Regions from separate parts of the Ideonella sp. FW305-24 genome, predicted to be linked through region 1. Evidence: predicted binding sites of a transcription regulator. Region 1 holds the regulator's gene; the other holds the start of a gene.
The links. The regulator LexA, encoded in region 1, represses DNA repair genes until DNA is damaged. The targets are predictions, from matches to a motif close to ACTGTATNNNNATACAGT.
Positions count from the first base shown of each region.

Region 2: the regulator LexA is predicted to act here: its motif matches at 2,758-2,775, upstream of recA (recombinase RecA).

Region 1 is NZ_JBYTAI010000003.1:457,502-461,959, reverse strand. Features, by position in the region: gene AC3WR5_RS11055 (MFS transporter) at 1-1,045, shown strand, start outside; gene AC3WR5_RS11050 (helix-hairpin-helix domain-containing protein) at 1,152-1,490, opposite strand; gene lexA (transcriptional repressor LexA) at 1,544-2,215, opposite strand; gene AC3WR5_RS11040 (asparaginase) at 2,286-3,245, shown strand; gene AC3WR5_RS11035 (esterase-like activity of phytase family protein) at 3,344-4,458, opposite strand, start outside.
Region 2 is NZ_JBYTAI010000002.1:675,353-679,810, reverse strand. Features, by position in the region: gene sucC (ADP-forming succinate--CoA ligase subunit beta) at 1-120, opposite strand, end outside; gene AC3WR5_RS08690 (DUF2889 domain-containing protein) at 175-777, opposite strand; gene AC3WR5_RS08685 (regulatory protein RecX) at 960-1,568, opposite strand; gene recA (recombinase RecA) at 1,667-2,719, opposite strand; gene AC3WR5_RS08675 (response regulator) at 2,885-3,556, shown strand; gene AC3WR5_RS08670 (sensor histidine kinase) at 3,563-4,458, shown strand, end outside.

The DNA.
Region 1 (4,458 bases):
GGCGGCGTGCCTGGCGCTGTCCAGTGTCGGCGGATGGGTCGGGGCCAACCTGATCCTGCTGCTCTCGATGCTGCTGGGCATGGCACGCGCGCTGCAGATGCCAGCCCAGCAAGCCTTGACGCCTACGCTGGTGCCGCCAGCGCTTTTGCCGCGCGCAGTGGCTGCCGCGAGTTCGGCCATGCAGGCCTCCATCATTGCCGGGCCGGCGCTGGGGGGCGCGTTGTATGCGCTCGGCCCCCGTGTCGCCAGCCTGTTCGGCCAGGGCGCAGCGGCGGATGCCGGTATCGCCGGCCAGGCCATGATTGGCGCGCACTGGGGCGCCGCGGTGGTCTACAGCCTGTCGCTGCTGCTGCTGCTCTCGGCGGTGTGGTGCGTGCTGGCGATCCGGCACCGGCCGGTCCAGAGCCTGCGCCCCGCGCCCGATCTGGCGCAGCTGACGGCAGGCATCCGTTTCATCTGGCAGCGGCCGGTGGTGCTGGGTGCCATTTCGCTGGATCTGTTCGCCGTGCTGCTGGGTGGCGCAACCGCCTTGCTGCCGATCTTCGCGCGCGACATCCTGCACACCGGCCCCGAGGGTCTGGGCCTGCTGCGGGCGGCGCCGGCGCTGGGCGCCGTCATCATCGGCGTATGGCTTTCGCGCATGCCCATCACCAGCCGGGCCGGGCATTGGCTGCTGGGCGCGGTGGCGGTCTTTGGTTTCGCGACCATTGCGTTTGCGCTGGCCACCTCGTTCTGGTTCGCCTTTGTGGTGTTGGCCATCAGCGGCGCGGCCGACATGTTCAGCGTGGTGATTCGCCAGTCACTGGTGCAGCTCGAGACGCCTGACGACATGCGCGGCCGGGTCGGCGCGGTGAATTCGGTGTTCATCGGCGCCAGCAACCAGCTCGGCGAGTTCGAATCGGGCGCCACCGCGGCCTTGCTCGGGCCGGTTGGCTCGGTGCTGCTGGGTGGCTTCGGCACGCTGCTCGTCGTGGCGCTGTGGTGGAAGCTGTTCCCGGCGCTGGCACAGCGGGATCGCCTGCAGCCCGAGACGGCACCGGTTTGACGCGGGGTGGGCTGTCAGGCCGCGGCCTGAGAGCGCCCCCAGACCTGCCGCTTCGCGTCAGGCCCCCCGAGGGGGATGAGAAAACTTGGGGCGGCCCTGCGTTTTCTCATGAGCCTTGTGGTTCCGCGTGCCGCGGCGCCGGGTGCAGCTCGCCGTGCACTTGCTTGCGCTGCGCGGTGTAGTCCCACCAGGGCCGGGGCGCGGCGCCCTGCATGAAATCGACAATCGCCATGAAGGTGTCCAGCACGCAAGGGTCCTGGTGCTTGCCGGTCAGTTTCTCCAGTTGGCGGTAAAGCTGCAGCGCGTCGTGCCGGGCCAGTTCGGCCGGATGCAGGATGCCCAGCGCGCGCAAGTCGCCGGCCATCGCCGGGCCCACGTTGGGCAGCTGCTCCAGCCGCTGGCAATCGGCTGCGGAGGCAGCTTTTGGGCTCTTGATCGCGCTCATGGGTTTTGACCTCGTCGGGAGCTCGCCTGCAGGAATACCTCCGGCCAGCGGGGTCAGAACATCATGTTCTGACGCAGCAGGCCCACCGCAATGCCTTCAATCTCGAAGGACTCGCCTGGCCTGACCTGGATGGGTTCGAAGTCCGGGTTCTCGGGCAGCAGCTCAATCAGGCCGGCGCTGCGCTGGAAGCGCTTGACGGTGACTTCATCGTCCAGCCTGGCCACGACAATCTGGCCGTTGCGCGCTTCGCTGGTCTTCTGCACCGCGAGCAGGTCGCCATCGACGATGCCGGCATCCCGCATGCTCATGCCCTTGACCTTCAGCAGGTAGTCGGGACGGCTGGGAAACAGGCTGGCTTCGAGCAGGTAGGTCTGCGAGATGTGCTCTTGCGCCAGGATGGGGTGGCCCGCCGCCACACGGCCAACCAGTGGCAGCGTGAGCTGCGCCAGGCTGGGCAAAGGCAGCGAAAACTGCTTGCCACGCGCCTCGTTGAGCGCGCGTAAAGTGCCGCTCTGCAGGCGAATGCCACGGGACGTGCCGCCCACCAGTTCGATCACGCCTTTGCGGGCCAGCGCCTGCAGATGTTCTTCGGCCGCATTGGGCGACTTGAAGCCCAGCTCGGTGGCGATTTCGGCCCGCGTGGGTGGGGCGCCAGTGCGTTCGATGGTGGTTTGCACCAGGTCGAGAATCTGCTGCTGCCGGGCGGTGAGCTTGGGACTGTCCATGAGCTTGCAGCCAGCGCGGGCGGGCTGAGGTTGTATCCAGTATCTGTATTTTTATCCAGACTTCCACAAAATGCAAAACGAATCAGTGGCCGTGTCCCATGTGGTGTTGCTGGGAACGGGCGGCACCATCGCCGGCCAGGCCGGCCGGGCCGATGACAACGTCGGCTACACCGCAGGGCAGATCGGCGTGGCGCAACTGCCGGCCGCGGTGCCGGCGCTGTCGCGCTTCTCGCTGCAGGCCGAGCAACTGGTGCAGCTCGACAGCAAGGACATGACGCACGCCGTGTGGCAGCAACTGGCGCTAGCCGTTGAACGACATCTCGCGCGGCCCGATGTGGCCGGCATCGTCATCACCCATGGCACCGACACGCTGGAGGAAACCGCCTGGTTCCTGCAGCGCACGCTGGCGCCGAGCAAGCCGGTGGTACTGACCGCCGCGATGCGGCCGGCGACCGCGCTGCTGGCCGACGGGCCGCAGAACCTGCTGGACGCCGTGACGGTGGCCGCCAGGCCTGGTGTGAGCGGCGTGCTCGCGGTGCTGGCCGGCCGGGTGCATGGGGCGCTGGATGTGCGCAAGTGGCACGGCTACCGCGTCGATGCGTTCAGCTCTGGTGATGCCGGTCCGCTCGCGCTGATCGAAGAAGGCGTGCTGAAGCCCTTGCGGCCCTGGCCGACGGACGAGGCCTTGCCGGCGCGCTGGCAGGCACCGGTGGCCGAGTGGCCGCGGGTGGAGATCCTCGCCAGTCATGCCGGCAGCGACGGTACCTTGGTCGAGGCGCTGCTCGGACTGGGCTGCCGCGGGCTGGTGGTGCAGGGCACGGGCAACGGCACGGTGCACCAGTCGCTGGAGCTTGCTTTGTGCAAGGCAGTCGCACAGGGCGTGGCGGTGCTGCGGGCCAGCCGCTGCCTGGGCGGCGGCGTGGTCGGTGCACCGGCCGACGCATTGCCAAGCGCCGCCGAGCTGACACCGGCCAAGGCGCGGGTGGAGTTGCTGCTGCGCCTGCTGGTGGGCGAGGGCGCAGGCGCTTGATGCGCCCATGAAAAAAGCCGATGCGGGTGGCCCCGCATCGGCGCTCAGCTGTCAGCTGTCAAACGGTACCGAGCGGCGCGTGATGCGCCGCCTCGGGCTCACTGAGCCGGCTTGAAGACCTGGTTCACGAATGGCGAGCCGCCCAGGTCGTTTTCGTCGAAGGCAAAAACGAAAATCTGGTTCGGGTTGTCCAGGCCGCCGACGTTGGCGAGGAAGTCGTTGTCGTTGGCGATGTAGAGGGTGTGCTTGGTCACGCCGTCGATCACCACGTCGTCGCCGAAGGCCATGCCTTCGAGCTTGGCGGGGATCTGCGTGTCGGCGAAGCCGGCGGCCATCAGCGTGGCGGCGATGTCCAGGAACAGCGTCTTGGTGACGGCAAACGGCTGCAGGTTGGCGGTGCCGCTCAGGTCGCTGATGTCGGTGGCACCGGCCAGGCTGAGCTTCCAGATCTGCTTGATCACCGCCTTGGAGCCGTCACCCAGGCCCTTGCCGTCGCGCTCCAGCACCAGGAATTCGTGGTTGTTCAGCGCCAGCAGTTCGCTGCTGTTGTAGTTCTTGTTGGTCGCGGCCAGGTGGTTGTCGTAGGCGTATTCGTGGGTCGCGCCGGTCTTCACGTCGATGGTGATGATGCGGTTCATGTTGCCGCCGTCACCGCCGTCCTGGATCAGCGGACTTTGCTCGAAGCCGACCAGGGTCTTGCCGTCCGGCGTGATGGCCAGGCCTTCCATGCCCTTGTTGGCCACACGGCCCGAAGTGTTGCCGCTGATTTCGGCGGCACCTTGTGACGACAGGTTGGCTGCCGTGAACTTTGCCGGCAGCGTGAACATGCCCACGCGCTTGCCGGTCGTGCGGTTGAAGGTGTAGACGTAAGGGCCGTACTCGTCGGTGATGTAGACGAGGTTGGTGCTCTTCGAGACGCGGATGCCTTCCGGGTCAAGGCGAGCGTTCAAGGTATTGGTCGAATTGCTGCCGGCAGCGAAGTTGTCCGAGCGGCCGGTGAAGTAGTGCTTCTGGCGGGTGTTCGCGGTGGGCACGGCCGGACCGTAGTTCAGCGCGTCGGTCGAGAACAGCGGCGTGGTCTTCTGCAGCGTGATGCTCAGGTCGAACGGCAGGCTGCCGCTGGTGGCGGGGCTCAGGCTCAGGTCCAGCGTGTGGAAGCGGGGGATGAAGGTGGTCGTGTCGTCCACGGCCGGATTCCACGCATTGGCGTTCG
Region 2 (4,458 bases), on a different contig from region 1:
CCCGCCCAGCTTCTGGGCGGCTTCCACCGCCTCTTGCACGTTGAAGGCCGGGATGCCCTTGGGCACCGGCACACCGAACTGGCGCAGGATTTCCTTGCCTTGGTACTCGTGAATCTTCATGGGAGGGTCTTTGCGTGAGTGCGAAAACGGGGAAGGAGCAGCGGCAGTGCCGGCTCAGCGGGAAATGCTGCCAGCGGGACCGGCGCGCAATTTTGCGGCAGTTTCGTCGGCGGCGGCCTGACGGAACCAGCGGGGATAGTGCAGCCTGACCACCTCGCCATCGGTGACGAGGGCGTGGCAGCGGTCGAGCTGGAAAGGGGGTTCGTCGCCCTGGCCGTGGGTGTCCAGCACCTCGCCGGCAAAAGCCTGGACGACAGCGGTGGGCAGCAGGTCGCCCATTTCGGTCAGGTGGGTGCAGCCGCGAACGCCGCCCACGCGTTCGCGCAGCGCGCGCTTGAAGCCTTGCATCAGGTTCAGCCCGGCCAGCCTGCCGTAGGCGTCGCCGTGCTGGTTGCAATGGCCCGGATAGGGCGTGGCGCGGGATTCTGCGCCCGCTTCGAGGATGTTGAAGCGGGTGTCGACGACCAGCCGCAGCAGCAGGTCGTGCACCGGCTCGCCAGCCGGGCGCACCCCGTTGGCGGTGCTGATCGGGTGGGTCTTGATGTCCGTAATGCGGGCGTCGACTTCCCACAGCCCGTCGTCGCGAGCGAACACGGTCACGCTGATCGCACGGTGGTGCTTCAGCTGGCGGGTGGGGGATGCAGCGGGCAAAGGCATGGGGACAGCTGCCCCGAACCGGGCCAGACAACCAAAGATTTTACACCCTTGCTGCATCGCAGCATGCCCGTTCCCTCAAGTGACCTGATGACTTGCCGGCGCGAGGCCAGTCCTCACGAGCAGCGTGTAACCCGCATGTACCTGGTTTCGGGCATCACCTGGATGCCCGCGAGCAGTGCGAGTCAGTCGTCTTCCCTGTCGCCCACAACCCGCCGCACCACGTCCCCAGCAAAGCCGCGCGCGGCGAGGAAACGCATCTGCCTGGCCCTTTCGGCAGCTTCGCTTGCAGGGGTGTCACCAAAGCGTCGGCGCCACACCTCGCGGGCGCGTGCCAGCTCGGTCTGTCGCAGCTGCAGCGCGGTTTCGGCATCCAGCGCCACACCATGCTGCGCCAGTTCCTGCTTGATGCGCATCTGGCCCAGCTTGCCGGCGCGGGCGTTGACGCGGCTCTCGATGAAGCGGGCGTCGCTTTGATAGCGCTGCGCTTCCAGCCAGTCCAGCACTTCGTCGACCTCTGCGCCCAGGTTTTCCTGCGCCAGTTCGTGCATGCCGGCATCCCCATCGTCATCCGGCCCGGCCGATGAGCTGGATGCGGCCGGATCGAGGCCAAAGGCGGTGGCGAAATCCAGGCCGGCGGCGCGCTCGGCCGCGCGGCGCTGGTCTTCGGCCAGCCAGGCAAGGCGCTTGCGGCCATGGGCCAGCAGCTTGGTGCGCAGCTCGGCACGGCTGTGTTCGCGCCGCGCCAGCAGTGCCAGCGCCTGGGCCTTCAGGCTGGGAGGAGCGGTCTTCACGGCGGGACGGGCAGAAGGCGCCAGGAGATGACGCCTGGGCGATGGCTGGCGCCACCGCCAAGTGCCAGCGGCGGCTCAAGCCGGCTGCTGGCCGCGGTTCATGCTGCCGCAGTGCCCGCCGCCGCGTTCAGCAGCGGCACGCCCAGTGCAGCGCGCACCTTGTTTTCGATCTCGCGCGCCAGGTCGGCGTTTTCACGCAGGAATTCGCGCGAGTTGTCCTTGCCCTGGCCGATCTTTTCGCCGTTGTACGAATACCAGGCACCGGACTTGTCGACGATCTTGGCCTGCACGCCCAGGTCGATGATCTCGCCTTCGCGGCTGGTGCCTTCGCCGTAAAGAATGTCGAACTCGGCTTCCTTGAACGGCGGAGCGACCTTGTTCTTGACGACCTTGACGCGGGTCTCGTTGCCGATGACCTCTTCGCCCTTCTTGATCGAGCCGATGCGGCGGATGTCCAGTCGCACCGAGGCGTAGAACTTCAGCGCATTGCCACCGGTGGTGGTTTCCGGGCTGCCGAACATCACGCCGATCTTCATGCGGATCTGGTTGATGAAGATCACCATGCAGTTGGACTTCTTGATCGTCGCGGTCAGCTTGCGCAGCGCCTGGCTCATCAGCCGGGCCTGCAGGCCGGGCAAGGAGTCGCCCATTTCGCCTTCGAGTTCGGCCTTGGGCGTCAGTGCGGCGACCGAGTCGACGATGATCAGGTCGACCGCGCCGGAGCGGCACAGCGAATCGACGATCTCAAGCGCCTGCTCGCCGGTGTCGGGCTGGCTGATCAGCAGTTCCTGCAGGTTCACGCCGAGCTTTTGCGCGTACTGGATGTCCAGCGCGTGTTCGGCGTCGATGAAGGCGGCCACGCCGCCGAGCTTCTGCATTTCGGCCACGACCTGCAGCGTCAGCGTGGTCTTGCCCGAGGACTCAGGGCCGTAGATCTCGACCACGCGGCCGCGCGGCAGGCCGCCGACGCCCAGCGCCACGTCCAGGCCCAGCGAGCCGGTGGAGACGACCTGGATGTCCTCGATCTTTTCGCCATCGCCCAGGCGCATGATCGAACCCTTGCCAAACTGCTTCTCGATTTGCGAGAGGGCCGCTTGCAGGGCCTTGGACTTTTCGGGGTTCAGCGTATTGGCGGGGGCGGGGGCATTCATGCAAGTCTCTCCTGGTGATGGCCGCGATTATGGCAGAAGCTGGATATTCGTACAGTATCTTGGCGCCGCGATTTGCGAGATTGCATCATGTCGCGTGGGCGGCACTGTGAACCTCGCCACCTAGAATCAAACGAGTCGGCCAGCAGGCTGCGAGGAGACAAGGCAATGCGCATCCTGATAGCCGAAGACGACCAGGTCCTGGCCGATGGCTTGCTGCGCTCGCTGCGCGGCGCCGGTTATGCGGTGGACCAGGTCGGCAACGGCAGCGAGGCCGACGCGGCCCTGGCGGCCCACGAATTCGACCTGGTGATCCTGGACCTGGGCCTGCCCAAGCTGCATGGCCTGGAAGTGCTGCGCAAGCTGCGCGCCCGCGGCACCTCTACGCCGGTGCTGATCCTCACCGCGGCCGATTCGGTCGAGCAGCGTGTCAAGGGCCTGGACCTGGGGGCCGATGACTTCATGGCCAAGCCGTTTTCGCTGCAGGAGCTCGAAGCGCGGGTGCGTGCGCTGACCCGGCGCGGCCTGGGCACGGCCTCCAGCGTCATCAAGCATGGCCCGCTGACCTTCGACGCCACCGGCCGCGTGGCCTATATCAATGACCAGATGATCGACCTGTCGGCGCGCGAGATCAGCCTGCTGGAAGTGCTGCTGCAGCGCGCCGGCCGACTGGTCAGCAAGGACCAGCTGGTGGCCCGTCTGTGCGAATGGGGCGAAGAGGTCAGCAACAACGCGATCGAGGTGTACATCCACCGCTTGCGCAAGAAGATCGAGCAGGGCCAGATTCGCATCGCCACCGTGCGGGGCCTGGGCTACTGCCTCGAAAAAATCGCCGCCTAGAGGCCCATGCGGCTGTTGCCCTCCGCCCGCCCTGCGCCTTCGGCCGACAGCAGCACGCCACGCGAACAACGCTCGTTGTTTGGCGAGATCCTCGACTGGATGCTGGCGCCGCTGCTGCTGCTGTGGCCGATGAGCGTGGCGCTGACCTGGCTGGTGGCGCAGAACATCGCGGCCCGGCCTTACGACCGCGACCTGGGCCAGCTGGCCCACATGGTTTCGCGCCAGATGGCGGTGGAGCTGGCGGCCAACCCTGGCCTGCCGGTGCGGCTGCCGGAATCTGCCGCGGTGCTGCTGCGCAGCGACGAAGTCGACCGGGTGTATTTCCAGGTGCTGGACGCCCAGGGGCGGCTGATCACCGGCGACCGTGACCTGCCGCAGGTCGACGGCGAGCGCAGCGCACCGGGCGAGCTGGCCTGGCGCGACGCCGAGGTGCGCGGCGAGCCGGTGCGCGTGGTCAGCCTGCGGCCGCTGCAGGTGGACGGCAACGCTTCGCAGCCGTGGCCGGTCGCGCTGGTGCAGGTGGCCGAGACGCTGGACAAGCGCTCGCGCCTGGCCACCGAGATCATCAAGGGCGTGATCCTGCCGCAGTTCGTGATCCTGCCGCTGGCGGTGCTGCTGGTCTGGTTTGCGCTGGCGCGGGGCATCGCGCCGCTTAATCAGCTGCAGCAGCGCATCCGCCAGCGTGAGAGCCACGACCTGAGCCCGATCGAGGAACACGACGCGCCTGAGGAAGTGGCGCCGCTGGTGCGCTCGATCAACGACCTGCTGGCCCGGCTGGACCAGAGCATGGGTGCGCAGAAGCACTTCCTGGCCGACGCTGCGCACCAGCTGAAGACGCCGCTGGCGGGGCTGCGCACCCAGGCCGAGCTGGCCCAGCGCGAGATTGATGCGGGTGGCGACGT